Regions from separate parts of the Microbulbifer magnicolonia genome, predicted to be linked through region 1. Evidence: riboswitches for the same ligand, from Rfam matches in the RefSeq annotation. Region 1 holds a riboswitch; the other holds the start of a gene.

Region 1 (16,004 bases):
CACGCGCACATCGTCGTCCCAGTCCTGGCCGATACAGATACTGTCCAGCACCTCTTCCACCTTATCTACCTGGCGGTAGATCTCCGCCGTGCCGATGCGCACGCCGCCGGGGTTGAGCACGGCATCGGAGCGGCCGTAGATGATCACACCATCGTGCGCGGTGATCTCCGCATAGTCGCCGTGCGCCCAGACGCCGGGCCAGCTCTCGAAATAGGCGCCGCGGTATTTGGAGCCGTCCTCATCGTTCCAGAAGCCGATCGGCATGCAGGGGAAGGACTTGGCACATACCAACTCGCCCTTCTCGCCGATTACCGCCTGGCCGTCGTCGTTCCACACCTCCACCGCCAGTCCCAGTCCGCGGCACTGCAGTTCGCCCGCGTAGACCGGCAGCGTCGGGTTGCCCAGCGCGAAACAGGAAATGATGTCGGTGCCACCGGAGATAGAGGACAGGCAGACGTCTGCCTTGATGTCCCGGTAGACATAGCGGAAGCCCTCGTGGGCCAGCGGTGAGCCGGTGGACAGCACCGCGCGCAGTTTCTCCAGCTTGTGGCTCTCGCGCGGCTTGCGGCCGGACTTTTCCAGTGCGGCGATATACTTGGCGCTGGTGCCGAAGACGCTGATGTTCTCCTCGTCGGCCATGTCCCAGAGACTCTCCGCCGCCGGGTAAAAGGGCGAGCCGTCGAACAGCACCAGGGTGGCACCACAGGCGAGGCCGCTCACCAGCCAGTTCCACATCATCCATCCGCAGGTGGTGAAGTAGAACATGGTGTCGTCCCGCTTCAGGTCGCAGTGCAGGCGGTGTTCTTTCAGGTGCTGTAAAAGGGTGCCGCCGACACCGTGCACTATGCATTTCGGCACGCCGGTGGTGCCGGAGGAGTACATGATATAGAGCGGGTGATTGAAATCCGTCTGCACGAAAGTGAGCGCCCGCTCGGGCGCCGCGGCAGCAAAATGGTCCAGCGTCACCGCGCGGTCGATATCCGCTGCCGCAGCGGCGGTCTCGTCGGCGCTGCGCGCCACCGGCACCACCACCAGCTTCTCAATGGAATCGATGCGCGCGACGATTTCGCGCAGGCGCGGCAGCGAGTCGATGGTCTTGCCGTTATAGAAATACCCCTCACAGGCGAAGAGCACCTTCGGCGCCACCTGGCCGAAGCGATCGAAAACGCCGTTGATGCCGAAATCCGGTGAACAGGAAGTCCAGATGGCGCCGAGGCTGGAAGTCGCCAGCATGGCCACGACGGTGTCGATGATATTGGGCATAAAGCCGGCCACCCGATCGCCCTGCGCCACGCCCTGCGCCGCCAGCGCGGCCGCCAGGCGCTCCACGCGGTGGTAGAGATCGGCGTAGCTGAGTTCGCGGCGACCGCCGTTTTCCAGGCGCTCGACCAGCGCAATGCGGTCGTCGCGGTAGCGCAGCAGGTTCTCGGCGAAGTTCAGCTTCGCCTCCGGGAACCACTCGGCACCGGGCATGACGTCCCTGCCCAGCACCTTGTCGCCGCGCTCGCTGGCGATCACTTCACCGAAGTCCCACAGGGTGCGCCAGAAGTCCTCGCGCCGGTCCACGGACCACTGGTGCAGTTCGCCGTAGTCCGCCAGATCCAGGCCGAACCGTTCGTTGACCAGGCGGCGAAACTGATCCATCTGGGTGGCGGCAATGGCTTCCGGACTGGGCTGCCACAGGGGCTGGGCGTTGTTGCTCATCTGACTGACCTTATCTACTCGTTTTTCTCAAGGTGAATAGTTTCAATAGTTGACCATTATTCGGCCGCTCGCGATTCGGGCAATCATGCCTTGGTCTGACAGTTAAGACTATTTTAAACTTTCTTATATTTATTAAATTTTATTTAATCGACCTGTTTCCTCCACCTGGGGCACTGTACCGTCCATAACTCTATTGAATGAGTGATTTTCATTGTCTGCCACTATCAAGCAACTGAGAGCCTTTACCACCGTGGCCCGCACGCGCAGCCTGGCCGAGGCCAGCGCCCAGCTGCATATCTCCCAGCCCGCACTGTCCGTGGCCATCCGCAATCTGGAGAGCGCCGCCGGCGGACCGCTGTTCAGCCGCGACGGCCGCCAGCTGGTTCTGACGCCGGAGGGCCGCGAGTTCCTCGCCCGCGCCGAGCAGCTGCTGAACAGCTGGGACCAGTCCCTCGAGGCGATCCAGCAGCGCTTCCGGCTGCAGCACGGCCAGTTGTCCCTGGCGGTGATCCCGGCCTTCGCCCTGAACCGCCTGCCGGCGCTGCTGGCGGAATTCCACCGCCACCACCCGCAGATCAATATCGCGCTGGAGGACATCGTGATGGAGCGCGTAGTCCGCGCGGTGCAGGAGGGACGTGCGGAGCTGGGGATCAGTTTCCGCCCGGATGACCTGGAGGGCCTGGAGTTCATGCCTTTCGACCGCGATCGATTTGTCGCCGTGGTTCCCCCGGATCACCGTCTGGCGAGCAGGAAATCACTGCGCTGGAGCGATCTGGCCACGGCGCCCTTTATCGCCATGAACCGCGGTTCCGCGGTGCGTCGCTGGACCGATCAGGCTTTCGCCGGATGCGGCAGGAAGGTGCGGCTGCAATGCGAGGCGAATCAGCTCAGCACCATCGGCCAGCTGGTAAAGGTGGGGATCGGTGTCAGTGCGGTGCCGAGCCTGTGTGAGCCGCAAATGCGCGACTACGGACTCAGCTGCCTGCCGCTGACCGCGCCCGTCGTCGGGCAGGAGGTTGGCGTATTGGTGAAAGGCCGAGGCGGGCTTTCCGCGCCCGCCAGGGCATTCCTTTCGCTGTTGGAACCAGGGGCCTGGTCCCGGGCTGACTCCCCCGCGCTCAGCGGTCCTTGAGTATCTCCCGCGCCGCGTTGTGGCCGGGCACGCCGGTAACGCCGCCGCCTGGGTGGGTGCCGGAGCCGCAGATGTAGAGTCCGGCAATGGGCGTGCGGTAATCGGCGTTACCCATGAACGGCCGGTTGCACCAGAGCTGGTCCAGTCCGAGCGCCCCGTGGAATATATCGCCGCCCATCAGGCCGAACTTGCGCTCGAGGTCCAGTGGCGAGTGAATCTGCCGGGCGATCACCGAATCCTTGAAATTCGGCGCATAGCGCGCGACGGTTTCGATAATGGTGTCCGCCGCCGCTTCACGGTGCTGGTCCCAACTGGTTCCATCGCGGAACTGCGGGGCAAACTGCTGGCAGAACAGGCTCGCCACATGCTGCCCGGGCGGCGCCAGCGAATCGTCCACCGTGGAAGGGATCAGAATCTCGACGATGGGCTCCCGCGACCAGCCGAATTGTTTGGCGTCCAGATAGGCCTGTTCCAGGTATTGCATGGTCGGGCCGATCACGATGCCCGACTGGTGATGCTGCTGCAGATTGGTGCCCGGGCGGCAGGTGAAATCCGGCAGCTCCGAAAGCGCCACATTCAAGCGGAAAGTGCCGGAGCCCACCTTAAAGCCGCGCACACGGCGCCGGAACTCGTCGCTCAGATGCTGCGCATCGACCAGCTTCGAGTAGAGCAGCTTGGGGCCGACATTAGCGATCACCTTGTCGCCGACGAGGCGCTCGCCGTTGGCCAGGCGCACCCCGATGGCCCGACCCTGCTCCACCAGCACTTCCTCCACCTCGGCATCGGTGCGCACTTCCACGCCCAGGCGCTGGGCCTCCTTCAACATGGCCTGGGTAATGGCCCCCATGCCGCCGATGGCGTGTCCCCAGGCGCCTTTCTCGCCGTTTACCTCACCAAACACATGGTGCAGCAAGACATAGGCGGATCCCGGCGTACTCGGTGCACCGTAGTTGCCGACGACGGAATCGAAGGCAAAGGCCGCTTTCACATGATCGTTTTCAAACCAGGCGTCCAGCACGTCGGCAGCGCTCTTGGTGAACAGGTCCAGCGCATCGCGCCGCTGGGTCATGGTCAGTTTTTTCGCGCGTAGACCGAAGCTGCCTGCGCGCACCAGATCGGCCAGCCCGCCGCCGACATTGGGTGGCGTGCGCAGCAGTTCCGCGCGCAATATATCCGCCACGTTCTCGAGCATCGCGTAGAAGTCGGGCAGCGCCGCGGCGTCCGCCTTGGAAAAGCGCGCAATCTCCGCCTGGGTCCCGGCGAAATCGCGGTGAAAGGACAGGCTCTCGCGGTCCGAGAGCGGGAAAAAGTTCGACTGGGGCCGCAATTTCACCCGCAAGCCGTGATCGTGCAGATTCAGGTCTTCGATGATTTTCGGATTCAGCAGACTGACGGTGTAACTCGCGACGGAGTTGCGGAATCCGGGGTGGAACTCTTCGGTAACCGCGGCGCCACCGACGATGGAACGCCGTTCCAGGATGGTGACTTTCCTGCCCGCCCGGGCCAGGTAACAGGCACAGACCAGGCCATTGTGGCCGCCGCCGATAATGATGTTGTGGGACATGGGATTCTTATTATGTGAGACTTCTTGGCTGCCTTGGCGGCAGGTGAAGGCAGTAGAATATAAGCGCCGCGGCGTTGAAACAAGTGCCGCGCAAGGGAGATGTCAGCCGCTTGAGCGGCGCTCCCGGCGCCGCTCGGTCAGTTCCGTTTCCAGGGGGCGGTCCGCCCCGCTATCTGGACCCACTATCTGGATGTAGCCCGCAGCATCCAGGCAGTTTTCTCATGAACCCGCATGCGGTCGGAGACCAGGGCCACGGTGGACTCGTCCTCGCCCTGCTGGGCCGCCTTCAGAACATCGCGGCAGGTCTTTACCACCTGCTCGTGACCGCGGGTGAGGATTTTCACCATTTCTTCGGCCGGCGGAATCTCGGCGACTTCCTTGATAGAACTGAGCTGAACGAATGCCTGGTAAGTGCCGGGTGCGTACACCCCCAGCGTACGAATGCGCTCGGCGATATCATCCACCGCCTCCGCGAGCTCGGTATACTGCTCTTCAAACATCAGATGCAACTCGCGAAACAGCGGACCGGTCACATTCCAGTGAAAATTATGCGTCTGCAGGTAGAGCGTGTAGCTGTCCGCCAGCAGGTGTTTGAGTCCAGCGGCTACCTTTTCCCGATCCTTCTCGCCAATGCCGATATCAATCTTGCTCATAATTAACCTCATCCCTTTGCATTAATAAAAATTACTGAAATCAGATGATTCCCTGAAGACTAGAATAAGCGCATAAAAATTCATTAAAAATTTATTTACAAAATAGAGGACATAAAAAAATTCAATCGAGAGCTGCCACTGGCACCATGCAACGGCTCATTTTCTGGGAGTTCCCTGCGCCAGGTAGCCGGTATCGACCCCAAACCAGAAGCTGCCGTCCTCGCTGTTGAAATACATATGCCGCACATTGCCGCCGCTCGGCACCGTGCTCTCGCTGATAAATTTCTCCCGCGCGAGGTCAAATGCCAGAATACGATTCGGGATGACGCCGGTATTGGCGATCCAGAGGCGTCCTTTGTCGTCCTGTGCCGTACCGTAAGGGCGCGGTGTTTCTCCGGGAAGCTGCCACTCGGTGAACTTGCCGGTGTCCGGAACATAGCGCCCCAGGTAGCCGCCCGGGTAATCCACATACCAGATATTGCCGGCACCATCGATCTCCAGCCGGCGTGGACGGGCATCGGCCCGCGGCAGTTCAATTTCCGTCACGGCCATTGTCTGCGGATCCACCCTGGCCAGTTTGTTGGTGCCGAACAGCGCGATCCAGGGCCGGTCCTGCGCATCCACTTTTATGCCATAGGGCCGGGCATCGGCAGTCTGCGGCTCGGCGATGCGCACCGCTCCGCTATCGACATTCAACAGGCCGATCCGATTACTGTTTTGCGCGGTGAACCAGATATTACCTGCACTGTTGAAGACCAGGGTATGGGGATCGTCCACGCCTTCCGGCATCGCGTAGCGACGAATATCGCCGTTTTTCGGGTTCATGCGACCGATATGGGCGTTCCGATTGCCGGCATACCAGATGTGATCTTGATCATCGACGATCAGGTTGTGCGGGTGCGTTCCGGGCGGGACCGAAAACTGCTTAAAGATGCCACTGAGCGGGGCAAAGCGACCGATATAGTTACCGGCCTGGCCGCAGAACCAGACATCGTCGCTTCCGTCCACATGGGGATCGCGGGGGCGCCCTTCCCAGGGTACTTTCCATTCGTTCAGCGCCAGCAGGTCTGGAAGAGCGTCATTCTGCGCCACTGCGCCGGAGGAAAAAATCAGAAACGGGGGAAATAGCAGAAGGGGGGCAATCGCGAGATGGTACAGCTTGGAAATAGTACGCATTGGCTGGCTCCACTGTTGTCCTTTACTCCGGTTCTGACTGAACGCCAGCCATGTAGCGAATCAGGGCCTCATATTGGCCCTCGCTGCAGTCAAAGCATAGACCGCGAGGCGGCATAGCCCGATAGCCGTTCACCGCGTTGGCCACCAGGGTATCCAGTCCCTTGGCCATGCGCGGCGCCCAGGCGGCCGTGTCGCCAGTGCGGGGAGCGCCATTGATGCCGCTTTCGTGGCAGCTGTAGCAGCTGCGCCGATAAACGTCTCTGATCGCCACAGCACTCAGGGGCTCATTGCCTGCGCCCGATGGCGTGGCAGTGGCTGATTTCTGCGCCGGCCCTTCGGGCGAACACCCGGGCAACGCCAGTGCTGCCAGCAGTGCCCACGGCAGCAAAGTCACTTTTATTGACGGCATTTTTTATTTTGTACAACTGCAAACCGGACAGTCATTATCACTCTGCAATTGCAGTGATCGCAACTCCAGGGTTTCCGCCTCGAACAGATGCAATTTGCCGACACTCGGCACTGGCAGTCCTAGTAAGTACTTGATGGCCTCCAGCGCCTGCATGCTGCCGATCACGCCGAGGGCGGGGCCAATCACCCCGGCGGTGGCACAGCTCTGCGCTTCCCGCTGCTGTCGCGGCGGGAACAGGCAGGCGTAGCAGGGCGATGGGGCGGCGGAGAAGTCGAAACTGATGAGTTGTCCGGAAAAGCCGCGCACCGACGCCATGATGGCCGCCCTCCCCGTCTCCCGGCAGACGCGGTTTATGACGTGGCGGATTTCCAGGTTATCCGTGCAGTCGAGCACCAGGTCGACATCCGTTATCCGGTCCCGCAACCAGGATTCATCGGCCATACGTGGGTGTGCGTGCACGCGGATCTCCGGGTTCGCCGCGGCGAGCTGCTGCGCGGCTACCTGCGCCTTGGCTTTGTCGCGGTGATTGGTCTTATACAGGATCTGCCGCTGCAGATTGGATATCTCTATGCGGTCGCCGTCGACCAGATCCAATGTGCCGATGCCGGCCGCGGCCAGGTAAAGTGCCGCAGGGCTACCGAGGCCGCCTAGACCGATGATCATCACGCGGGCCGCCGCCAGCCTCTGCTGCCCCTGCTCGCCGACCTGCGGCAACAGTATCTGGCGACTGTAGCGCTGCAGTTCCTTTCCGCTCAGCATAATTCAGCCTTTAAACAGTCTCTGATACTCACCGACCGCCCGCACGTAATCGTCGGCCCGGGTAATCGCGCTGACCACGGCAATACCGCCCACTCCGGTCTCCGCCACGGCTGGCGCGCGCTCCAGGCTGATACCGCCGATGGCCACCAGCGGATAGCCCGGCAGCAGCGCGACCATACGCGCGAGCTTTTTCGTTCCCTGCAATTGGTCACTCATATCCTTGGTGTCAGTGGCGAAGATAGCACCAATGGCCAGGTAACTGGCGCGGTAACGGTAGGCGCGCAGCAGTTCGTAAAAGCCATGTGTACTGATTCCCAGTTTCAGACCCGCGCGTTTGATCGCCGCCAGGTCGGCAGTTTGCAGGTCTTCCTGCCCCAGATGCACGCCGTAAGCGCCGCAGTCGATGGCCAGCTGCCAGTAATCGTTGATAAACAGTCGCAGCCCATATTTCCGGCCGATAGTCACTGCCTGCGCTATCTGCGCGCGGAGTTCCGTGCGGGGGTGCTTGATCCGCAGTTGCAGCGTGCGCACGCCCAGTTCGGCCAGTTTTTCCAGCCACTCGACCGAATCTACCACAGGATAGAGCCCGAGCGAGCGAGAGTCCGGCTCGGGGAAGCCCTGCGTATACACGCTGGCATCTACACCGCCGAAACAGCCGTAGATTTCACCGCGTTTTTCACCGGGCACCAGAACCTCGGGGTAATCATGCAGTTCGGTCGGCCAGCCGCAGTGCCCGACCGGCCCGGAGCCGCTGCCAATCCGGTCGGACTGGCCGAGACGCAGCCCGCGCTGCACGTAGGCTTTCGCCACCACGCAGGCATCCCGCAGCGGGTAGCCCAACGCCAGGCAGGCGGCGATGGCCGAAGACAGGCTGCAGCCGGTGCCGTGATCGTTACCAGTCGCCACTTTCTTGCCGATAAACCAGTCGGCACTTTGACCATCCCACAGCAGATCGGCGATTTCGCCGGCAACCAGCTCACCGTGGCCACCGGTTACCAGTACCGCGCCACTGCCGCTCTCCCGCAGTTGCTGTGCCGCACTGATGATCTCCCCCGCATCGCTTACCGATGCGCGCGCCAGCCACTCGAGCTCGTGCAGATTCGGGGTGATCAGCGTACACAGCGGGAACAGCTCCCGGATAACCGCTTCCCCGATATTGCTCTCAGTTAGCGCGGCGCCGCTGCTGGCCACGGCGACGGGGTCGTAGACAATGGGTATTTGCTTAACCTGCAAAAGTACACGCAGGAACCTGACCACTGCCGTAACCTGTTCCGTATTGGCCAGCAGCCCTATTTTGATCGCCGAGGGAAACAGATCGCGCTGCAATGCTTCCAGTTGGGAGGTCAGTACATCCACAGGTACCGCATTAATAGCGGCCACTTCCACGGTATTCTGCGCGGTATTCGCGGTAATTGCGGTGCAGCCATGGCAGCCGAGATCGGCAAACGTCAGCAGGTCTGCCTGAATGCCGGCGCCGCCGCCGGCATCACTGCCGGCGATGGACCAGACTATCGGTCTTGTACCTTCCAGCATATAAATCGCTTATTCCTGCAGGGTCTCGTGGCCCTGCTGCCAGAAGGGCATATCCAGCGTGGGGGTACTGGGACTGGCGGTCTGGCGCTTGAGCATCAGTCCCGCATTGAAGGCACTGCGCCCGGACTCGACGCCCAGCTTGAATGCCTGTGCCATCAACACTGGATCCCGAGCCCTGGCGATGGCGGTATTCAGCAGCACTGCATCGAAGCCCATTTCCATCGCTTCCGCCGCCTGCGACGGAGCACCGATACCGGCATCGATGATCAGGGGAGTCGTCGGCAGGCGCTCGCGCAGCGCCTGCAGGTTGTATCTGTTCAACAGCCCCTGGCCGGTGCCTATGGGCGCCCCCCAGGGCATCAGCACTTCACAGCCCACGTCGAGCAGCTTGCGGCACACGACCAGGTCGTCGGTGCAGTAGGGCAACACCTTGAAGCCGCGCTTGACCAGCTCCCGCGCCGCTTCGACCAAACCGTAAGGATCCGGCTGCAGGTTGTAGTCATCACCGATGACTTCCAGCTTGAGCCAGTCGATCTGGAAGATTTCCCGCGACATTTCCGCCAGCGCGATCACTTCCCGCGGCGTCTTGCAGCCGGCCGTATTCGGCAGCAGCTGGCAGCCCGACTCACGAATATAGTCCCACAGCATCCTGCCCTGCTGCTGTTCCGGGCTCTGTCGACGCAGGGAGAGTGTGATGATTTCGGCCGCGGACGCCTGCACCGACGCGCGCATGATTGCCGGGGATGGATACAGCGCAGTGCCGACTAGCAAACGACTGCTGAAGTTCTTGCCGTATAAGCTCAGCTGATCGCTCATATTCAACCGCCCACTACCGGCGCCACCACGTCCAGGGTGTCGCCGTCACCGATCTCTGTGTGCAAATAATCTGTCCGCGCGACGAAATCGCCATTCAGAGCCACGGCAAACGTGTCGCCGCTGTAACCGAGTTTCCGCAGGAGACTGCCGAGATCGGTGGGGCACTCGATCGTCTGGAACCGGCCGTTGACCAAGATCTGCATTATGCCACCTGTAAAACTTGTTCTGTTACCAGCTTCTCTACCCGCTCCGCCAGCGCCGGCGCCAGCAGATAGCCGTGCCGGTAGAGGCCGTTGACGCGCACCAAGCCCCGTTCGCTGTGGATAAGGGGCATGTTGTCCATGGTCGCCGGGCGGCAATTGACCCGGGACTCCACGATGCGCGCCTCGGCAAATGCCGGGTGCAGTGAGTAGAGCGCCGAGCAGAGCTCCATGGCCGAGCGCACCGAGATGGGCGACATATCCTCGCTTTCGATTTCAGTCGCGCCGATCACGATGCGGCCGTCGCCGCGCGGTACCGCGTAGAGCTGGTAGCGCGGGTGCAGCAGCCGCACCGGGCGCTGCAGCGACACCTCGCGGGTCTCGACCACCAGCATTTCACCGCGCACACCGCGCAGACCGCCGACCTGAGCCCTGGCGCCCAGGCCGCGGCAGTCGATCACACAGTCGAACCGCATACTGCGCTCCTGGCTTTCCACCCGGTAGCTGCCGCACTCCACCGGCGTCCGCTCTTCCAAACTGACGCCCTGTTGGCGCAATACGCTGAGCAACACCGGCAGCAGGCGGCGGTTGTCGATATCCCCCTCGGCGCGCAGATAGAGGCCCTGCTCGAAATTTTCCAGGGCCGGCTCCAGTTGCTGCAGCTGTGCGGCGTTGAGTGATTGCACATGGAGCCCAATATCGCCATCCAGCTTGCCGGCCAGCTCGCGCTGGAATTGCAGCAGCTCGCTCTTGTCCTGTCCGTGCGCCACCAACAAACTGCCGGCGTTACGGAATGCCACCGAGCGCCCGCTTAGCGCCTCGAGCTCTTCCGCCCAGTCGGACCAGAGGGCCAGGCTCCGTGTACCCAGCTCGTAGATTTCCCGCTGGCTGTGCACCAGTTCCGACAGCGGCGAGATCATGCCGGCGGCGGTCCAGCAGGCACCGCTGGGCGTCGACAGATCCCGCGCTTCGAACAGAGTGATAGCCAGTCCCTGCAGGGACAGCCGCCAGGCCAAAAGGCGGCCCATCAGGCCGCCGCCGGCTATTGCGATTCGAGGCATCTGGTTATTTGCCATTGAGCGTCTCTATAGCATTCCGCATTCATGAGGCGCGCCCCTGCGCCTCACCCGCTTCGCGGGCAGCCTTCGGCTGTGCAAATCTGCTCCCGGCAGATTTGTCCGCATTCCGCATTCAAGTGTCAGCCCTTGTGGTACAGCTCGCTCCCCATATCCCTGAACTTGATCGCCATTTCCTCCATGCCCTTCTCCGCTTCCTGCTTGGCGGCCTCTAGCTGTTTGGAATAGTCGCGCACATCCTGGGTAATCTTCATCGAGCAGAACTTCGGGCCGCACATCGAGCAGAAGTGCGCCAACTTGCCGGATTCCTTGGGCAGCGTCTCGTCGTGGTAGGCGCGCGCGCGCTCCGGATCCAGCCCCAGGTTGAACTGATCCTCCCAGCGGAACTCGAAACGCGCCTTGGACAGGGCGTCGTCCCTCATTTGCGCCCTTGGATGCCCCTTGGCCAGGTCCGCTGCATGGGCGGCGATCTTGTAGGCCATCAGGCCCTCTTTCACATCTTCCTTGTTGGGCAGCCCCAGGTGCTCTTTCGGGGTTACGTAACACAACATCGCACAACCATAGGTGCCGATCAGGGCGGCGCCGATACCGGAAGTGATATGGTCGTAACCCGGGGCGATATCTGTAGTAAGAGGGCCGAGCGTATAGAAGGGCGCGCCGTGACAGTGCTTCAGTTGCTCGTCCATATTCTCTTTGATCCTGTGGATCGCCACATGCCCCGGGCCCTCGATCATGGTCTGGACGTCGTGCTCCCAGGCGATCCAGGTCAACTCGCCCAGGGTGTGCAGCTCGCCGAACTGGGCCTCATCGTTGGCATCGGCGATGGAACCCGGACGCAGACCGTCGCCGAGGCTGAAGCTCACATCGTAGGCCTTCATAATCTCGCAGATTTCCTCGAAGTGGGTGTAGAGGAAATTCTCCCTGTGGTGGGCGAGGCACCACTTGGCCATGATGGAACCGCCGCGGGACACGATCCCCGTCACCCGCTTTGCAGTCAGCGGCACATAGCGCAGCAGCACGCCAGCATGGATGGTGAAGTAGTCGACACCCTGCTCGGCCTGTTCGATCAACGTATCGCGGAACACTTCCCAGGTGAGTTCCTCGGCGATGCCGTCGACTTTCTCCAGTGCCTGGTAAATAGGTACAGTGCCGATCGGCACTGGCGAATTGCGCAATATCCACTCGCGGGTCTCGTGAATGTTCGCACCGGTAGACAGGTCCATCACCGTGTCCGCGCCCCACCTGGTCGCCCATACCAGCTTTTCCACCTCTTCTTCGATCGAAGAGGTCAATGCCGAGTTGCCGATGTTGGCGTTTACCTTACACAGGAAATTGCGACCGATAATCATCGGTTCCAATTCCGGGTGATTGATATTGGCCGGAATAATTGCACGCCCCTCGGCGACCTCCCGGCGCACAAATTCCGGGGTGATCTGCTCCGGGATGTAGATGCCTTCGCGGGCCTTCCGGCACTGGGATTCCGTCAATACATCGGTGACTTTTGCGCGCCCCATGTTTTCGCGCACGGCAATAAATTCCATTTCCGGGGTGATGATGCCGCGGCGCGCGTAGTGCATCTGCGATACATTCCGGCCTGACTTGGCGCGGCGCGGCGATGGCAGGTTTTCAAAGCGGATATGATCCAGGCCCTGGTCGGCCATGCGCTGCTGGCTGTAGGCAGCCTGGCGGGAGGTAAGTTGCTCGGTGTCTCCGCGCGCTTCTATCCATGCGCAGCGCAGCCTCGGCAGACCCTCGCGCACATGGACTTTGTAGTCCGGATCGGAATAGGGACCGGCAGTGTCGTAGACCCGCAGTGGTGAATTGGGCTCAAGCTGCGGACTCTTCTCGTCACCGCCGACGACGCTGTCGCCGAGACAGATTTCTCGCACACCCACGCGAATATCCGGCGTCTCGCCCTGCAGGTAGACCTTGCGGGAGCTGGGAAAAGGCTGCGCAGTAAGGTTATTCAGGAAGTCCCTGGCGGAATCGCGGCTGGCCGCACGGGAGGATTTTGCGGTGTGTTTGGCTTGGTCGGTGATATCGGACATGCCTACCCCTGTGGCTTGCGGATAAATGGCGCCGCAGAGCCAAGGGCAGGCAGATAGAGAAAAGCCGCGCAACTTACTATTGTTTTACATAGCGTATAGCGACTTCAGATCTTGTTCCCTACGCGGGGGTTACCCCGATCAGGTTCAACGGATCTCGCGACAGCGATCTCAGCCCACAGGCACTCCGACAAGTAGTGCCGGAGTATAGTTGAAGGTCACCGTTGTGAACAGGAAGCCGTAGTGGCGTTTACGGCGCCAAACGTGAAACTTGTCGCAACTTTTAAATGAGTAGCTGGATGAGCAGTTAGATGACCAGGGTCTTCTGATAGCTCATCTCGCGAACCGCGTAGCGCACCCCCTCACGCCCGACACCGCTCTCCTTCACTCCTCCAAAGGGGAAGTGTTCGGCGCGAAATCCGGGCCCGTCGTTCACCGCGAGCAGTCCCACGTCGAGCTGATTGAACAGCTGTTTGGCCAATGCCAGATTTTGGGTAAAGACCCCTGCCTGCAAGCCAAATGGAGAGTTATTCACCAGGGCCACCAGCTCCCCAACGGTGTCGAAGGCACGCAACGGCATTACCGGACCAAAGGTTTCCTCTGCCACCAGCTCCGCATCGTCCGGGACATTATCGAGAATGGTAGGCCAGATGATATTGCCATCGCGCCGATTGCCGAACAGAACCCGCGCACCGGCGGTGACGGCCGCGCGAATACGCTGCTCCACTTCATCCGCTGCAGCCTTGTGGATCAGCGGCCCGACGAAGGTATCATCCTCTGTCGGATCACCGATTTTCAGCTTTGCCGTCGCCGCCACCAGCTTCTCAGTAAACACCTCGTAGACATCCCGGTGTATAAACAGGCGCTTGGCCGCGGTACAGCGCTGACCCGCGGTAGCGAAGCGCTGGTTGATCGCCGCGCTGACCGCCGCATCCAGATCGCCATCTTGCATTACGATCAGCGGATCATTGCCGCCGAGTTCAAACAGCAGCCTTTTGTACCCTGCCCGCATGGCGATGGCGTCGGCCGCGGCAGTGCCGCCGGTAAAGTTGATGGCATCTACCTGCGGATGCGCCACCGCATAACCCGTCGCGTCCACGTCCGGAATCAGCATCTGCAGCACTGAGCGGTCCATACCCGCCGCATAGCAGAGTTCAACCAGCAATTCCGCGGAGCGCTTATTCTGCGGGCCCGGCTTAAACAGAATGGTATTGCCGGCCGCAAAGGCGGGACCTATCTTGTGCACGGCGATATTGATCGGAAAATTGAACGGGGTAATGCAAAGTACGGTCCCCAGCGGCCTCCACAGCACGACGCCGATCTTCTCACGCTGCGGAGGAAATGCGTCGGAATCCAGTGCCTCGCCGCTGATCGCACGCGCCTCCATAGCGCTCGCCATCGCGGTATTGTAGGCCCGGTCGATCTCTACGCGACTGTCACTGATGGTCTTGCCCGCTTCCTCGGTGATCAGCCCAGCCAGCTCTTCCTTGCGCTCCAGCAGCAATTGCGCCAGGCGCAACAGTATATTTGAACGCTCAAAGGCGGGCGTCGCCTGCTGAGTTTTCCGGCCCTCGACCAAGAGCGCAATTGCGCTCTCGACCTGGTCGCGGCTGGCAAAATCGTATTCCTCGATCAGCGCGCCGTTATAGGGATTAAGAATTTGGTAATCAGCCATTTCGCTCACCTTATTGCGCCGTGATCAGCTGGTAAACGATCCGAATACCGGCCACCAGCAACGCCACTTTCATCAAATTGAAAAACAACTCACTGTTCAGCTTATTCAGCAGTGCTACCCCGATCCGGGTGCCGATTACTGCCGCCACGGTCAGTAGCAGTATCAAGCCCAGGTGATCCGAGAACGCAAAACCAAGAAAGATAAATGCCGGAATTTTGAGCGCATGACACCAGGCCTGCATCACCGACTTATTGGCCACTATTTCCTGCGGGCTCAGGTCCCTGCGTACGAAGAAGGCTGCCAGCAAAGGATCGACCGCGCCGGCCAAAATGCCGAGCGTGCCGGTAGCTATTCCTACCCAAAAATAATTGCGCGGTGCGAGGCGAATCTCCGGAAGTTTTTTGGGTTTGAAAACGGTATAAAAGATCAGCACCGCCAGTAGTGCCATCGGCAGCTGCTGCCAGCTCAGGCTAGCCAGCCCAACGGTCATAGCTCCCGCACCCAATGTGCAGCCGATAAAGAAAGGCCCGCAGAGGTCCCAGCGGATATGCTCGCGCACATAGAAGACTCGCGCGAGGTTATTCATCAGCTGCACGGCACCGTGGATGGGCACCAGCATGCGCAGAGGAATCGCCGTATTCAGCGCTGCAAACATCAGTATGCCACCGGCTCCACCGGTCACTGCGGAGATAAACGCACTGACGACACAGGCTATCAACAGCAGTGTCATAGTCAGATTGGAAATTTCCCCCAGCTCCGCCAAGGTAGGCCTCGTAGTTGTTGGATTTTTAGACGATGGAGTTTAACGGGAGCGGGCCCTGGGACCTAGTATTCGCCGGCCGCAAGGGTGTTAATTTGGGCCATATTGAGACAGAGCCGTGGGTTACATTCGCAGTTTCTATAGGTCGTCTTGATAGTTACCGCGCGAATTGGCCGGAAAGAACCAGAGGGGGCGTAGCCCAGCACGCTGGAGTTTAGTGAGACTTGGTGTCGGGAGAAGTTACTGTCTGGAGAGGATGCTGTGGCGCTGGTGGCTTTTTGAGAGGGCTCGCGGCGCACGGCAGGTAATGCCTGCGGGGCGTTCAGCGGTTTCGTTGGAATCCAGTGGTTACCGGGAGTACGGTCTGCGGGCGATTTTGCAGAGGCTATTGGCGTTTGCGTTGCCATCCCTGGCGCGGCTTCTGTGTGTTCGCTCACGCCCCGGCCCGGCCTTCCCTGGCCGGTCGCTAAACCGCGCGCGAAGCAGTGCTTCGCACACGCGC
Region 2 (16,004 bases), on a different contig from region 1:
TCGCCGGTTTCGCCGGCGGCACCGCCGACGCCTTCACCCTGTTCGAGCGCTTCGAAGCCAAGCTGGAGGCCCATGGCGGCCAGCTGACCCGCGCCGCGGTGGAGCTGGCCAAGGACTGGCGCACCGACCGCGCCCTGCGCCGGCTGGAGGCGCTGCTGGCGGTGGCCGACGCCACCGCCAGCCTGATCATCACCGGCAACGGCGACGTGATCCAGCCGGAGGACGACCTGATCGCCATCGGCTCCGGCGGCCCCTTCGCCCAGTCCGCCGCCCGCGCGCTGCTGGACAACACGGATATGGACGCGCGCACCATCGTCGAGCAGGGCCTAAAGATCGCCGGCGATATCTGCGTCTACACCAACCAGAATCACACCATCGAAGAACTGAGCTACTAGAAAGCGCACAGGCCCGATGTGAAGGTCGGGCGCCGGGGCAAGGGTTTCGGAACCGTCGGCGCAGGGATGTCGCCGCCGGAGCGTACAGGGATGTATTTACAGCGATTCCGAAACCCTTGCCCCGGTGACCGGCCGCCACCGCACTTAAACCGAGAACTCCTATGTCCGAATCCCAGATGACCCCCCGCGAAATCGTCCACGAACTCGACCGCCATATCGTCGGCCAGCAGGACGCCAAGCGCGCCGTGGCCATTGCGCTGCGCAACCGCTGGCGGCGCATGCAGGTGAGCGAGGAGCTGCGTGCGGAAATCACCCCGAAGAATATCCTGATGATCGGTCCCACCGGGGTCGGCAAGACCGAGATCGCGCGCCGCCTGGCCAAGCTGGCCGGCGCGCCCTTTATCAAGGTCGAGGCGACCAAGTTCACCGAGGTCGGCTATGTCGGCCGCGATGTCGAATCCATCGTGCGCGACCTGGTGGAGATGGCAGTAAAGCTCGAGCGCGAGAAAGCCATGGAAGGCGTGCAGCAGCGGGCCATGGACGCCGCCGAGGAGCGCATCCTCGACGCGCTGCTGCCGCCGGCGCGCTCCACCGAGCCCGGCGACAGGGATTCCAGCACCCGCCAGCTGTTCCGCAAGAAGCTGCGCGAGGGCCAGCTGGACGACAAGGAAATCGAGATCGACATGGCCGCCGCCCCCATGGGGGTGGAGATCATGGCGCCGCCCGGCATGGAGGAGATGACCAATCAACTGCAGGGCCTCTTCTCGAATATGTCCCAGGGCAAGACCAAGAAGCGCAAGCTCACCGTCAAGCAGGCCCTGAAGCAGCTCACCAATGAGGAGGCGGCCAAGCTGGTCAACGACGAGGACGTGAAGTCCCGCGCTATCCGCGCCGCCGAGGAAAACGGCATCGTGTTTCTCGACGAGATCGACAAGGTGGCCAAGCGCCAGGAGACCGGCGGCGCCGACGTGTCCCGCGAGGGCGTGCAGCGCGACCTGCTGCCGCTGATCGAGGGCAGCACCGTCACCACCAAGTACGGCATGATCAAGACGGACCATATCCTGTTCATCGCCTCCGGCGCCTTCCACCTGTCGAAGCCGTCGGACCTGATTCCGGAGCTGCAGGGCCGGCTGCCGATTCGCGTCGAGCTGGACTCCCTCACATCCGGCGATTTCCAGCGCATTCTCACCGAGCCGTCGGCGTCGCTGACCGAGCAGCAGAAGGCCCTGCTGGCCACCGAGGGCCTGCAGCTGGAATTTACCGAGGACGGCATCCGCCGCATCGCCGAGGTCGCCTTCGAGGTCAATGAGCGCACCGAGAATATCGGCGCGCGCCGCCTGCACACGGTGCTGGAGCGGCTGCTGGAGGAGATTTCCTTCGACGCCGGCGACGGCGACAAGAAGGTGACCATCGACGGCAGTTATGTAGACAGCCACCTCGGTGAGCTGGCTCGGGACGAAGATCTGTCCCGCTTTATCCTGTGAACCCCGGCATCCGGTAGATATTGTGGGAGCGAAGCCCGCGCGCGATTACCCGGTGCCGGGTAAATCGCCTGCAGGGCAGGCTTCCACATCAATTGGAGAGTCCCGTCTGTGGCAGCGCCGCAAAAAATCCGACTGAGCCGTGCAGAGAAAAGCCTGCAGATCGTATTCGCCGATGCCGAATTCACGCTGCCGGCGGAGTACCTGCGCGTCTTCTCCCCCAGCGCCGAGGTGCGCGGCCACGGCGGAGCAGAGCCGGTGCTGGTCAGCGGGAAAATGCATGTGGGCATTGATAAGGTCGAGGCCGCCGGGCGCTACGCGCTGAAAATAAACTTCGACGATGGCCACGACACCGGCATCTATACCTGGGAATACCTGCGCGAGCTCGGCGAAAATTACCCATCCAACTGGGATGACTATCTGCGGCGCCTGCGCGCGGCGGGCAAGAGCCGCGATCCGGATGAGAGCGCGGTGAAAATCATCGGCTGAACGAGCGCACGTTTTTGTAACAATGCCGTCGTAAAATCGCCGCGATATTTTTTCTTTTTTACTTTTAGTTTTTGTATAGCTTGATGTCCGTCCGCGGCACGGCGGGCGCAAAGCATTATTCGGGAGGGGGAATGGTAAAGTTCGCAAGTCTGGCACTGGCGGTGTCTGTCGCCTCGATGGTCGCCGCGTGCAACAAGGGTGAGGCATCGCCGGGCGAGGCCGTCACTGAAACCACCATCAGCGCAAACTCAACAACACCCTCAACAAATAGATCCGCCCTCTCCCCCCACCAGCGTGACAGCGCCTGGTTCAGCGACGGCCGGCAGGCGGTCGAGTCCGCCAGACGGCGCCCGATCAACAACACGCGTGGCGCGGCCAAAAATATCATCCTGTTTGTCGGCGACGGCATGGGCATCTCCACCGTCACCGCCGCGCGCATCCTGGCCGGCCAGCGGCAGGGACTCGACGGCGAGGAATACCAGCTCAGCTTCGAGAAGATGCCCTTCGCCGGCCTGATCAAAACCTACAACACCAACCAGCAGACCCCGGATTCCGCCGGCACTGCCACCGCCCTGGTCACCGGCGTAAAGACCAAGGCCGGCGTGCTCAGCGTGGCCGAGGATGTGGCGCGCGGCGATTGTGCGGCGAGCCTGGAAAAGCCGCTGACCACGGTGCTGGAGCTGGCAGAGCTGCGCGGCAAGAGCAGCGGCATTATCAGCACCGCGCGCATCACCCACGCCACGCCGGCGTCTACCTACGCCAAGGTGCCGGAGCGCGGCTGGGAATCCCAGGCGCCGCAGGGCTGTCGCGATATCGCCGCACAGCTGGTGGCGCTGGAGGCCGGCGACGGCATCGACCTGATCATGGGCGGCGGCCGCCGCGCCTTCCTGCCCGACAGCGTCACCGATCTCGAGGGCGACAAGGGCAAGCGCGAGGACGGCCGCAACCTGGTCGAGGAGTGGCAGCAGCGCTACGCCGCGGGCGCCATCAAGACCGCCTATATCGAGGACCGGGCCGGATTCGACGCACTGGATATCGCCGGCACCGACAAGCTGCTGGGCCTGTTCAACGCCTCCCATATGCACTACGAGGCGGACCGCGGAAACGACAAGGCCGGCGAGCCGTCGCTGAGCGAGATGACCGCCAAGGGGCTGAAGTTCCTGCAAAAGAACGAAGATGGCTACTTCCTGCTGGTGGAGGGCGGCCGCATCGACCACGGCCACCACGCCGGCAGCGCCTACAACGCGCTCAGCGACGCGGTGGAGTTCGCCAGGGCCGTGCAGGTGGCGATGGACAGCACTAATCCCGAGGACACGCTGATCCTGGTCACCGCCGACCACAGCCACGTGATGACCATCGCCGGCTACCCGACCCGCGGCAATCCGATACTCGGCAAGGTGGTGGCCAACGACGGCAGCGGCCAGCCGGAGACGGCGCCGAGCCTGGCCGCGGACGGCCTGCCCTACACCACCATTGGCTACGGCAACGGTTTCGGTTATGCGGAGCTGGGCGATGAGACGGACGCGGACGCGCGCTACGGTCACAAGGTCGACGCCGGCCGCAGGGACCTGACTGAGGTCGACACCACCAGTCCCGGCTTCCACCAGGAGGCGCTGGTGCCGCTGGCATCGGAATCCCACGGCGGCGAGGATGTGGGTATCTGGGCCAGCGGGCCCGGTGCGCACCTGATCAGCGGCACCCACGAGCAGAACTACGTGTTCCACGTCATGGCCCGCGCCGGCGGATTGCTGGAATAAAGCGGCGCCGCTCCTACAGTGCCCTCCATAACGTCTGCAGAAAACTTCTGCTATCATCTCGCCCGCAACACCTAAGGGGTGGCAAAAAGCCATTTCATAACGTAGCGAGCGGGTGTCTGGTGGTGATCACCGGAGCGCAGGCAGCGGAATGTACATAAGTACATGAGCACGCCGAGCACCGCTGGGCGCCGCCAGGCACACGCGCAGTAGTTATGAAGTGGTTTTTAAGGCCTGAGATGCTCCATGAGCAAACCCTTGAACCTGATCCGGTTAATACCGGCGTAGGAATAGGTCAGTACTCGAAAAAACCTCCTCACGTCGCACCCCGGGTCTCTTTCACTCCAGCTTCCCTTGAGAGAGAACCATGAATCACCCATCGAGAATAAAACCGATTGCCTGGTCCGTCGGACTGGCCGTCTGTCTGTCCGGCGGAACTGCCGGCACCGCCGCGGCGGCCGAGCGGAGCAGCACCGGCCTGACCGGCCTGGAGGAAATCACCGTTACCAGCGAGCTGCGCGACACCAGCCAGCTCGACCTGCCCGCCAGCGTCAGCGTGCTGGACAAAGCCGCGATCAATGCGCGCGGCGCCAGCAATCTGGAGCAGCTGCTGAACCTGGCTCCCAACGTCAACTTCGCCGCCGGCGCGTCGCGCGGGCGGTTTGTGCAGATCCGCGGTATTGGCGAGCGCAGTCAGTTTATCGACCCGGTCAATCCGTCGGTCGGCCTGATTATCGATGGCATCGACTTCACCGGCCTCGGCCTGTCCGCCAGCACGCTGGATATCGAGCAGGCAGAAATTCTGCGCGGCCCGCAGGGCACCCTGTACGGCGCCAATGCGCTGGCCGGCCTGATCAGCATGACCAGCGCAGCGCCCACCGGCGAACCGCTAGCCAAAGTCTCCGCGGAAGTGGCGGAGTACAACGGCCGCACCCTGTCCGCGGTCGGCAGCGGCGCGCTGACCGACAAGCTGAGCTACCGCATCGCCGCGCGCAACCAGCAGTCCGACGGCTTTATCGACAACTATCATCTCGATCGCAGTGACACCAACAAGGTCGACGAGTCGGTGGCGCGCGGCAAACTGCGCTATCGGGCGAGCGACGATCTGCAACTGGATTTCGCCGCGCTCTATCTCGAAGCCGACAACGGCTACGATGCCTTCTCGCTCTACAACACCCGCGAAACCCTCTCAGACCAGCCGGGCTGGGACCGCCAGGAAACCCTGGCCGGCTCGCTGATCGCGCGCTGGTCCGGCAGTGAACTGTTCACGCTGGAGAGCACGCTGAGCGCAGCCAACTCGGATACCGAGTACGGCTACGACGAAGACTGGACCTACGTCGGCTTCCACCCCTACGAATACAGCTCCACCGACAACTATCTGCGCGACAGAGACAACCTGAGCGCCGACCTGCGCCTGCTGTCGACAGAAGCCTCCAAACTTTTCAGCGGCCGCAGCAGCTGGGTGGCCGGCGTTTACGTCCGCGATGAAAGCGAGAACCTGGAGCGCAACCAGGGCCTTCAGCCAAATGAGCGCTTCACCAGTGAATTCGATACACAGAACGCGGCAATTTACGGCCAGCTAAGAACCGAAATAAGCGCGGCGCTCGCGCTGGTAACCGGGCTCAGGTTCGAGCAGCGCGATGCCGACTATGCGGATTCGCTGGCGGTGGCTGCGGACAAGAACGAAAACCTGTGGGGCGGCAACGTCACACTGGAATACCGCACCAGCGACAACACGCTGGTCTACGGCACCGTCTCCCGCGGCTACAAGGCGGGCGGCGTCAACGCCGGTATCATCTCCGCTTCCGCCAGCAACCCGGACATCCGCCGCGACCAGTTTGAGTTCGACACGGAGCAGATGCTCAATTACGAACTCGGCCTCAAAGGTGCCTGGCTGGAGAACCGCCTGCAGGCGCAACTGGCGGCCTTCTACCAGGACCGCAGCGACGTACAGGCCAAGCAGTCGATCTTCGACCCGAGTGATTTCTCTTTCGACGACTATCTGACCAACGCCGCCGGCGGCAACACAAGCGGCCTGGAAGTGGAGCTGAACTATCTCGCCAGCGAATCCCTGCGCCTGTTCGCGTCCGCGGGCTGGCTGAACGCAGAGTTCGAAAACTTTGTCAGCACGTCCCACGTCGATGCGCGGGACGACTGGAATGGCATTGCACTGGCACCGGTGGATCTCGACGGCCGCGACCTGGCCCATGCACCCAACTACCAGTTCTTCACCGGCACCGAATACTCATTCACGCCGAATCTGATTTTGCGCCTGGAAGTGGAGGGCAAAGACGCCTTCTATTTCTCCAACAGCCACGACGAGAAATCCACCGCCTACGAACTGCTGAACGCGCGCCTGACCTACCTGGGCGAAAACTGGGAGCTGGCGCTCTGGGGCAGAAACCTGACGGACGAGGATTACTACACCCGCGGCTTCTACTTCAGCAACCAGTTCGGCAACAACCCCGCCAGCGACTATGCACCGGAGGCCTACTACCAGTACGGGGAGCCGCGCGTGGCGGGTATAAGCGGAACCTACACCTTCTAACCCAAATGCGGGGCTCGGCACTGACCCGCCGGCCTCCTGTGGGAGCCTGCCCTGCAGGCGATTGGGGATCGGCGACACCGGGCCCCACCGCGTAGGGAGCGCACGGCGCACCCTACGCCCAAATGCAAATTCTCAATTTAAGAGATGCCCTTATGAAACTCTCGGTAGAAATCAGCATGTACCCGCTAAAGGACGAGTACATCCCCGGCATTCAGGACTTTATCGACCGCCTGAACGGCCACCCCGGCCTGCGCGTGCTCACCAACACCATGAGCACCCAGGTGTTCGGCGATTACGATCTGCTGATGGACATGCTGAAAGAGGAAATGCGCACCTCCTACGAGAAACACGGTCGCGCCATCTTTGTGTGCAAATTTATCGACGGCGACCTGGCGCCGGCAGCAAGCGATGTTTAACGCAGAAATCGGCAGCGCCATCGCCGCCTCCCTGGCGGCCATGTCCCTGTGGGAAATTACCGCGGTCATCCTCGCCCTGGCCTACCTGCTGCTGGCGATGAAAGAGAAAATCAGCTGCTGGTATGCGGCCCTCGCCAGCACGCTGATCTACCTGTTCCTGTTCTGGGACGTCAGCCTGCTGATGGAGTCCGCGCTGCAGGTGTTCTACCTGTTGATGGCCGTCTACGGCTGGTGGCAGTGGCGGCACAGCCGCGGCGAGCAGCAGGATTTGAAAATTCACCGCTGGCCACTGCGCACTCATCTGCTGGTATTCGCGGGTGTCGGCGCACTGACAATGGTGTTTGGCTACCTGCTGGAATCTTCCACCGGCGCCGCCCTGCCCTATCTGGATTCCTTCACCACATGGGGCGCAGTCGTCACCACCTATATGGTGACGCGCAAGGTGCTGGAAAACTGGCTCTACTGGATAGTGGTCGACGGCATCTCCATCTATCTGTATCTCGACCGGGAACTCTACCTGACCGCGCTGCTGTTTGTGCTCTACGTGATCATCGTGATCGTCGGTTTTTTTCAGTGGCGGGCCATCTACCGGCGGGAACAGCTTGCCGGTGGCGCGGTAGCGGGAGACTCTGCCTTGCCCCCGTCGAGCATCGAGCCTGTACCGCAGCGGTGATGGCATCGAGATGACCGACTCTTGTCTAGACATTATTCCGCCCGACTGGCGGAACTGGAGCGCATCCACACCCACCGTAGTCAAGCCGCTGGACGGCGGCTTGACCAACCGGAGCTTCCTGCTCGAGGCTGGCGATGACCTGCTGGTGTTGCGCATTAACTCCGCGATCAGTGCGTCGCTCGATCTGAACCGCACCGCGGAACATCAGGCGCTCCTGCGCGCAAATAACGCCGGAATCTGTGCCCCGCTGATTTACTGTGATCCGCAGCAGCAGTATCTGGTTACCCGCTACCTTCCTGGCGGGCCCTGGGATATGGGCAGTGCTGGCGCACTGCGGCGACTAGCGCGGCTAGTGCGCAGCATCCATGCATTGCCGGACATCGACGCAAAACTGGATATCAACGCTAAGGCGGCCAATTACTGGCAGTCGATCGATGACCGGGCGGATTTCACTCCGGCGCTGCGCGCGCTGGCGCAGGAAGTCCAGTGGCATATCACTGCGGCCGGGGCGTTGAGTCGCGGTGCCCGCCTTTGTCACAACGACTTACTGATAACAAACCTGATCGCTGCCAGCGGGGGAAATCTGTATGCGATCGACTGGGAGTACGCCGCAATGGGCGACCCCTTCTACGATCTGGCAGTGATTGTGGAAGAGCACGGGCTGGACACGGCACAACAGCAGTTGTTGCTCAGCGAATATCTGAACGAACCTGTGGCTGCGATCGACCGGCAGCGGCTCGACCACTGGCGGGTCATTTACGGGTATTTGTGCGCGCTTTGGTATGCCGTCCAGTGGAGCACCGGCGCCATGGCCGAACCTGGAATCAAAGCGAAAATTGGCAACAAAGCCCGCAATCTATCCGCTCTGAGTTCCGCTGTGCGCGGCTAGCTGGCAGCCGCGCAGGTTCCTACAGGACGCCCGCAGCATAGCGCCACGCCTCATCTCCTTATCACCGTGCCAGGCAATGCACCGGAAGCCCTTTCATTTTGAAAGACCACCTTGCCATTGACCCATACGGTATCTATTCCCACGGAAGGCAAACCCGGTTCCTCGATGGTGGCCCTGTCGGTGATGCTTGCCGGATTAAACAGCACTAAGTCGGCGTAGAAGCCCGGGCGTATATAGCCGCGCTCCGCAATGCCCGTATGCTCGGCGGCCAGGCCGGTGGCCTTGTGTATCGCAGTTGCCAGGTCCAGGGAATTCTCCTCACGAACATAGTGACCGAAAATTCGGGGGAAGCTGCCTGCGCCGCGTGGGTGGCCGTCCTTCAATGCCCCGTCAGAGCAAAAATTGGTGTGCGGCCAGGACATGAAATCCTTCACGTCGGCGTCGCTCATACTCACACCCACGACCTGCTGGCCGTTGAACGCAGGATCGTGTTGCTTGGCGATTTTCAATAACCACAGGTATGTGGCCGCTGGAGCCTCGTTGCGCATGGCGGCGACATCGGCAATGGTCTTCCCGACGAATTCCGGCATGGCATCGAACTGGGTGATGTGCATGCCGTCAGCAGTACTCAGCTCGGTCAGGGCATATTCTGCGGCCCCGATGTCCTCAAAATTGCGCTCGGGAAACAGTACGGTCAGGGTGGACTGCCAGTAGGTGTAGGGGTAAATGTCGGCGCTGACGTCTATGCCCGCTTTGCGCGCGGCATCCAGGCGCGCCAGCACCTTGCCGGCCTGACCCCACAGCGACAATGCACCCAGCTTGATATGCGAAATCTGTACCGGCAGCCCGGCCTGTTCGCCTATGCTTACCAGCTCTTCCAGTGCCTGCCAGAAGTACCGGTCTTCACTGCGCAGATGGCTGATGTAGCGGCCGCCCGCCGCAGCGGCTACGTGGGCCAGCGCCAGTACCTCGTCAGTGCTGGAATATATGCCGGGGTCGTATTCCAGGCCGGTTGACAGGCCCAGTGCGCCCGCCTCCATATCGGCGCGTAACAGGTCCTGCATTTTTCGGATTTCACCGGCCGTGGCCTTGCGGTTGGCCAGACCCATGACCTTTTCCCGCAGAGTATTGTGCCCCGCGTAGCTGGCGATGTTGACGCTGACAGGGTGGCTTTGCCGGTGCGCGAAATACCGGGCGAGCGGCAGTTCATCCGGCGAGCTGCCGTCCTGCCCGACAACGATGGTAGTGATGCCCTGGCTGACGGCCTCGATGGCTGCCGGTGAGTCGTCGATGCCAAATTCGTGGTGTGAGTGGGTGTCGATAAAGCCCGGCGCCAAAACCAGTCCCCTGGCATCAACGAGCTTATCGCCTGCCTGCGATTGGACGTCGCCCACCTGAACAATGCGGCTGCCATCAATCTTAACGGAGGTGATCACCCCGGCGGCGCCGGTGCCATCAAACACGGTGGCATCTTGGATAATGGTGCCGGCATAAGCCGAAACGCAGGACAAACAGGCCGTGGTGGCGAGGGCGCGAAATGATGCCTTTATCACGAATCGGATTCTCCGCACTCGCAAGGGCGCCTCGCGAGCTTTGTTGTTATTAAAATGCCGAGAACTGCATTGGCCAATCGATAGTAGAACCAATGCCATGTCCGAACAAGCACCCGTTAAATGTCCTCCTTTTGTCTTTAGGTGATTGAAAGTATTCCATTTGTCTCGACACCCAGAGTTGCCGCATGAAAGTTAGTAGCTCAATTTGGCGCGACATTGCTATGATCCGGACAATCGACACCCAATGATCCGGAGAATGCGATGCGAACCTGGCGAAGAAAAACGATCGTTGCATTGCTTGCGTTCGCCGGCTGCCCTTTAGCAGGTGCCGAGGATCATTCGGTCGACGTGCCGGCGCAGGCGGGCGGCACCCTGAGCAGTAAGATCGATACACTGTTCCAAAGCTTCGAGCAGCAGGCCGGGCCGGGCTGCGCGGTAGGGGTCATTCACAATGGCCGCTACCTGCACAAAGCCGGCTATGGCATGGCGAACCTGGAATACAAAATCGCGATCGACGGCGCAACGGTTTTCCGCATCGGTTCCACGTCCAAACAATTTACCGCTATGGCAGTGGCGCTGTTGGCCGAGCAGGGCAAGATCGACCTCGATGCCGATATCCGCGAATACCTGCCGGATCTTATCCCATACCAGCATAAGGTAACGATCAGGCAAATCATTCATCACCTGGGCGGCATGGGTGATTACGACCATCCGGTATTTAAAAAGGCCGATGGTGCTGAGTTTCGCTTTGGCAATGAGGACTACTGGACCATCAGCGAGTTTTACCAGCGGGTGCGCCAGGCTGATCTGGAACTGCCGCCTGGTGAGCAGTGGCAGTATTCCAATCTAGGCTATTTCTTGCTGTCCCAATTGGTGGAAAAGGTCAGCGGCCAGACCTTGAGCCAGTTTGCCGCGCAGAATATTTTTGCGCCGCTGGGCATGACCCACACGCTATTCAACGATAATGTCCGCCAGATAATTCCACGCAGGGCCGATGGTTATCTGAAGCTGCCCGGCGGTGGCTATGAAACATATATGACCAATTTGGATTGGGTCGGCGATGGTGGTGTCTATACTTCCCTGGAAGATTTTATCTTGTGGGACCGGAATTTTTACCACAATGTGTTGGGAAAAACCGGAAGCCAGTTAATTGAGCAATTCAGCACGCCCGGTGAAAACACTGACCACTCATCGGAAGAGGGTACGCCGGAAACCTACAGCTTCGGCCAGTTCCACGGGAACCTGCAGGGGCAGCCGGCCATTTATCACTCGGGCAGCTGGGTGGGGTTCAAAAGTTTTTACAGCCGCTTTCCGGAATTGGGCCTGTCGACCGTGATGTTTTGCAATGCCGAGCATATCGATGCGCGTAAACTGAGCGAGCGGGTGATTCAGTTGAGCCTGCAAACATTAAATATCAACACTAGCCGATAAGAACACGGCTTGTGCGTTATCGCGCATGGCCGTGAAAGAGCAGATGCGATGAAACAAGCCGTTGCCCTATATCCATGGGCCAGAAGCAATTATCTCACCAGCAAAGATGGCCGCCTGCATATTGACGGCGTTGACGTCAATGAACTGATAGAACGCTATGGATCACCGCTGTACGTCTTTTCTGAAAGGCAGCTGCGAGAGAATGCGGAGAGCATTCTCAAGCATTTTCGCCGTGTTCACCGCAATACGACGGTGTGTTTTGCCAGCAAGGCCAACGCAAATATCGCCGTGCTGCAGGTGTTCAAGGATGCGGGCCTCAATATTGAAATCAACTCTGGGGGAGAGTTCCACAAAGCCATGGTCGCCGGCTATCCGGCCACAGATATGGTGTTTAATGGAGTCGCCAAGCTGGACAGTGAGCTGCGGAAGGTGATCGCCGCAGGCATCAAAGCGATCAATGTGGATTCCCTCAGCGAGCTTCAGCGTATCCTTGAGATAGCACGGGAACTCGCGCAGAGAGCGAATATCACCCTGCGGATTATCCCCGAAATAAAGGGCGGCGCTGCCGCAGGTTGGGAGACAGGCACCTCCGAATCCAAATTTGGCATGACCCGCTCAGAACAGTTGCAGGCCATTGCGCTGATCAACCAACATCCCCGATATCTGAAGATGACCGGCGTACACGCCCATATAGGTACCCAGGTAACGGATATCAGCGCCTACCAACGAGAGGCCGCATTCCTGATTGCCTACTTCAAAGAGGTCACTGAACTGCTGCCCTACCCGCTGGAGCATATCAATCTGGGAGGCGGGTTCCCAAAAAACTACAGCAGCTCGGAAGATAACTGGAGTACGGTCGCTGAACACTATAAAAGCAATTACCGTACGGAAATTGATTTCGGGATCTTGTCGCGGACCCTGATAGCGCCTATCAGTCGGGCCCTGGGAGAATCCGTCGAAATTATCGTGGAACCGGGTCGCAGTATGGTGAGCGATACCGGCATCCTGCTCAGCCGCGTCGAGGCACAAAAAGAGCGCAACCAGCACACCATGTACTATCTGGATGCCGGTTACAGCGTATTGTTTGATGCCTTTATCGGCTGGTATTTCCACATGATCAACGCCAGTCGTGCAGATGACACCGACACGAACCTGTGCAAAGTGGTGGGTCCGCTGTGTGACAGCAGTGATGTCTTCTACGATATCGAGGGTGAGGGATATGTAAAGACGCTGTTGCGAGATCAGCCGGAACTGCTCGAGCACAAGGCCCTGCTGGAGAAGGTGCTGGTACATCAGCCCAGCATGCGCGAGCTACCCACCGCTACACAGGTCGGTGATGTGTTGGCGCTGTTTGACGTGGGTGCCTACGGTCTGGAAATGATGAATGATTACTGCGGCAGGTTATCGGCCGCGGCGGTGATGGTGGATATACAGCAAGACAGCAGATTGATTCGCAGGCGAGCGCAGGAAGAAGATTTGTTGCGTTACGATGTTTACTGAACCGCATACCTTCGACTATAACCTGGGAGCACGCCGCTATAGCCAACAGATAAGGCCACCCATTTGGTTGGCCTTATCTGCCCGGATACTATCTACGGAGACCTCTTCGCATGCGTTGGGGTTTCAATATGAAACTGGCGCGCACTATTGTGCGGCAGCCTAGAACGCTCAGACACCCACAATGCGCGCGCGGAACTTGCGGCCCTTTATTTTGCCATCGGCAAGCTTGCCCAGGGCTTTTTTCGCCACCGCGCGCTCCACCGCGACAAAGGTCGAGAAGTCGAAAAGCTGGATCTTGCCGATCTGTGATCCGTCGATGCCGCCATCGCCGGTCAGGGCGCCGACCACATCGCCGGCACGCACTTTCTGCTTCTTGCCACCGTCGATCTGCAGCGTGGACATCCGCGGTCGGGACGGCGCAAATCCCCTGGGCAGCGGCGGGATCTCCTGCAGCGTGATCGGCTGCTGCAGCAGTTCTTCCAGCCGCTCGATTTTGTAGATCTCTTTCTTGCTGACCAGTGTCAGCGCCAGGCCCTTCTGCCCGGCCCGCCCGGTGCGGCCGATACGGTGCACATGGACCTCCGGATCGCGGGAGAGGTGGTAGTTCACCACCATCGGCAGCTCCTCGATATCCAGCCCGCGCGCAGCCACGTCCGTCGCCACCAGGATAGAGGCGCTGCCGTTGGCAAACAGTGCCAGGGTGCGATCGCGGTCCTTCTGCTCCATGTCGCCGTGCAGCGCAAGCGCGGCAAAGCCGGCGCGCTTCAGCGCCTGGGCCGCCTCATCGGTTTCCTTTTTGGTGTTGCAGAAAATCACCGCCGATGACACGTCATGACTGGCCAGCAACTGGTACAGCGCCGCGGGCCGCTGCTCGTTGTTTTCCACTTGATAAAAATTCTGCTCGATCGTGCCCTGGGTGTGCGCCGTGGTCACTTCCACCTTGACCGGGTTGTGCATTACCCGGGTTGCCAGTGCGTCGATGGTGTTCGGGTAGGTGGCGGAAAACAGCAGTGTCTGCCGCTCCCGCGGCAACTCCGCCAGAATCTGGTCCAGCACCGCCTGGAAGCCCATATCCAGCATCCGGTCCGCCTCGTCCAGTACCAGCGTCTCCACCCCGCCCAGGTCGAGATTGCCCTTGCGCAGGTGATCCTCGATGCGGCCCGGTGTCCCCACCACGATATGCGCACCGTGCTTGAGCGAGCCGACCTGCGGCCCGAACGGCATACCGCCGCACAGCGTCAGGATCTTGATGTTGTGAATCGCCCGCGCCAGCTTGCGCAGCTCCCGCGCCACCTGGTCCGCCAGCTCCCGGGTAGGGCACAGCACCAGCGCCTGCACCCGAAACCGGTCAGTCTGCAGCTTGTGCAGCACACCCAGGCCAAAAGCGACGGTCTTGCCCGAGCCGGTCTTGGCCTGCCCGATGACATCCCTGCCCGCCACAATCGCCGGCAGCGCGGCAGCCTGGATTTCTGTAAGACGCTCGTAGCCGAGGTCCTGCAGGTTTTTCAGCAGGGGCTGCTGCAGTGGTAGGGACTGGAAATCGCGGGGGTGGTCGGTGTCGGGTGTTGTCAAAACAGGCACTCATTTGGGGGAATAGCGGGGCATTGTAGGTAAGCGGCGGGGAATTTCCTATTGGAAACGGATAAAAACCATGCTAGCTATCAACGGGTAAAGGCAATTGGACGAGACAGCTAGATGAGCTGCGGGTACAGACTTGTCTCTGATTCCGTTTGAATTAGGGGATCAGAGCAATAATTTGAAGCTAATTGTTCGGTGAGGCATGTGCATGCACAGCAATTTAAGCGTCTTTCTATAAATTTATTTTCGAGCATCTTTAATAAACATCGCGGAGCCATCGTTTCTCATTTCAATCTCAAATAATTCGGTTGCTCTTATTAAGTCTCCTAATTTCTTATATCCATAGTTTATGGCGGAGAACGAACTGTTATTCGAAATATAGTGGCCGACTTTACTCATATGAGCCCATTCGTCATCTTCTGAAGTTTGCTCTACAGCAGTTCTTAATAATCTTACTAATGAAGTATCACCACGCAATTCATTTCTGCCTTTCTTCTTTGTTCGTATAGTGTCAATAGATTTTTGTTCGTCCTGATTAATTAAGTTTTCGGTATAGATAAAAGTTGAGCATGCATCAACAAATGGTTTCGGTGTCTTTTTCTCACCAAAACCATAGACCATAAAGCCACTCTCCAGCATTCTGAGTACGAGTGGGGTAAAATCACTATCACTTGTCATTAGAGCAAATGCATCGACATTCTTGCTATATAGTAAATCCATCGCATCGATGATCATTGCGGAATCGGTGGCATTTTTTCCTTTGGTGTACGCAAATTGCTGCATTGGCCGTATGGCATGGGGATGCAATCGTTCAATCCAGCCCGATAGTGAAGGATTATTCCAGTCACCATGAGCATGTCGAACATTGACCATTCCGTACTTGGCTAATTCCTCTAAAACGCCCTCAATTGAGTTGTGACTCACGTTATCACAATCAATTAACAGTGCTATCCTTTTACCTATTGGCACCAATCTCTCCTGAATTGATAAGACTGTAGTAGCTCCGGCTATATCTTAGTTACCGGTTTAACAATCCCTTAACCGCCTGCGGCAGATCCGCCGGCAAGATCACATTCTTGGCATTATCAGACCGGGACAGCTCCGACAGCGCCTCGATATAGCGCTCACCCAACAGGTACATGACCGGCATCTCCTTGTCGCCGATGGCCGATGACACACGCTCGATGGCCTCGCGGCTGGCATCGGCCAGCACCACCTGGGCCTTGGCGTCGCGCTTGGAGGCTTCCAGGCGGCCGTCTGCCTCTAAAATTGCGGCCTGCTTTTCGCCCTCGGCGCG

What was found. Region 1 has a riboswitch for thiamine pyrophosphate ahead of thiC (phosphomethylpyrimidine synthase ThiC). Riboswitches for the same ligand answer to the same signal wherever they lie in the genome.
Region 2: another riboswitch for thiamine pyrophosphate. It lies ahead of RRF64_RS12730 (TonB-dependent receptor); the one in region 1 lies ahead of thiC (phosphomethylpyrimidine synthase ThiC).

What each region holds. Positions count from the first base shown of each region.
Region 1 is NZ_JAYEFD010000001.1:155-16,158, reverse strand. Features, by position in the region: gene RRF64_RS00070 (acetoacetate--CoA ligase) at 1-1,704, opposite strand, end outside; gene RRF64_RS00065 (LysR family transcriptional regulator) at 1,916-2,836, shown strand; partial or broken gene RRF64_RS00060 (phytoene desaturase family protein) at 2,823-4,412, opposite strand; gene RRF64_RS00055 (Dps family protein) at 4,583-5,053, opposite strand; gene RRF64_RS00050 (Vgb family protein) at 5,210-6,229, opposite strand; gene RRF64_RS00045 (c-type cytochrome) at 6,252-6,500, opposite strand; gene RRF64_RS00040 (HesA/MoeB/ThiF family protein) at 6,642-7,397, opposite strand; gene thiE (thiamine phosphate synthase) at 7,401-8,930, opposite strand; gene RRF64_RS00030 (thiazole synthase) at 8,940-9,746, opposite strand; gene thiS (sulfur carrier protein ThiS) at 9,749-9,949, opposite strand; gene thiO (glycine oxidase ThiO) at 9,949-11,007, opposite strand; gene thiC (phosphomethylpyrimidine synthase ThiC) at 11,145-13,070, opposite strand; TPP riboswitch at 13,169-13,267, opposite strand; gene safD (sulfoacetaldehyde dehydrogenase SafD) at 13,375-14,742, opposite strand; gene RRF64_RS00005 (sulfite exporter TauE/SafE family protein) at 14,753-15,505, opposite strand.
Region 2 is NZ_JAYEFD010000002.1:779,362-795,365, forward strand. Features, by position in the region: gene hslV (ATP-dependent protease subunit HslV) at 1-395, shown strand, start outside; gene hslU (ATP-dependent protease ATPase subunit HslU) at 557-1,879, shown strand; gene RRF64_RS12720 (gamma-butyrobetaine hydroxylase family protein) at 1,988-2,365, shown strand; gene RRF64_RS12725 (alkaline phosphatase) at 2,497-4,122, shown strand; TPP riboswitch at 4,326-4,427, shown strand; gene RRF64_RS12730 (TonB-dependent receptor) at 4,487-6,667, shown strand; gene RRF64_RS12735 (hypothetical protein) at 6,820-7,083, shown strand; gene pnuC (nicotinamide riboside transporter PnuC) at 7,076-7,756, shown strand; gene RRF64_RS12745 (choline kinase family protein) at 7,767-8,645, shown strand; gene RRF64_RS12750 (N-acyl-D-amino-acid deacylase family protein) at 8,696-10,198, opposite strand; gene RRF64_RS12755 (serine hydrolase domain-containing protein) at 10,460-11,629, shown strand; gene lysA (diaminopimelate decarboxylase) at 11,678-13,129, shown strand; gene dbpA (ATP-dependent RNA helicase DbpA) at 13,298-14,701, opposite strand; gene RRF64_RS12770 (NYN domain-containing protein) at 14,948-15,676, opposite strand; gene RRF64_RS12775 (SPFH domain-containing protein) at 15,726-16,004, opposite strand, start outside.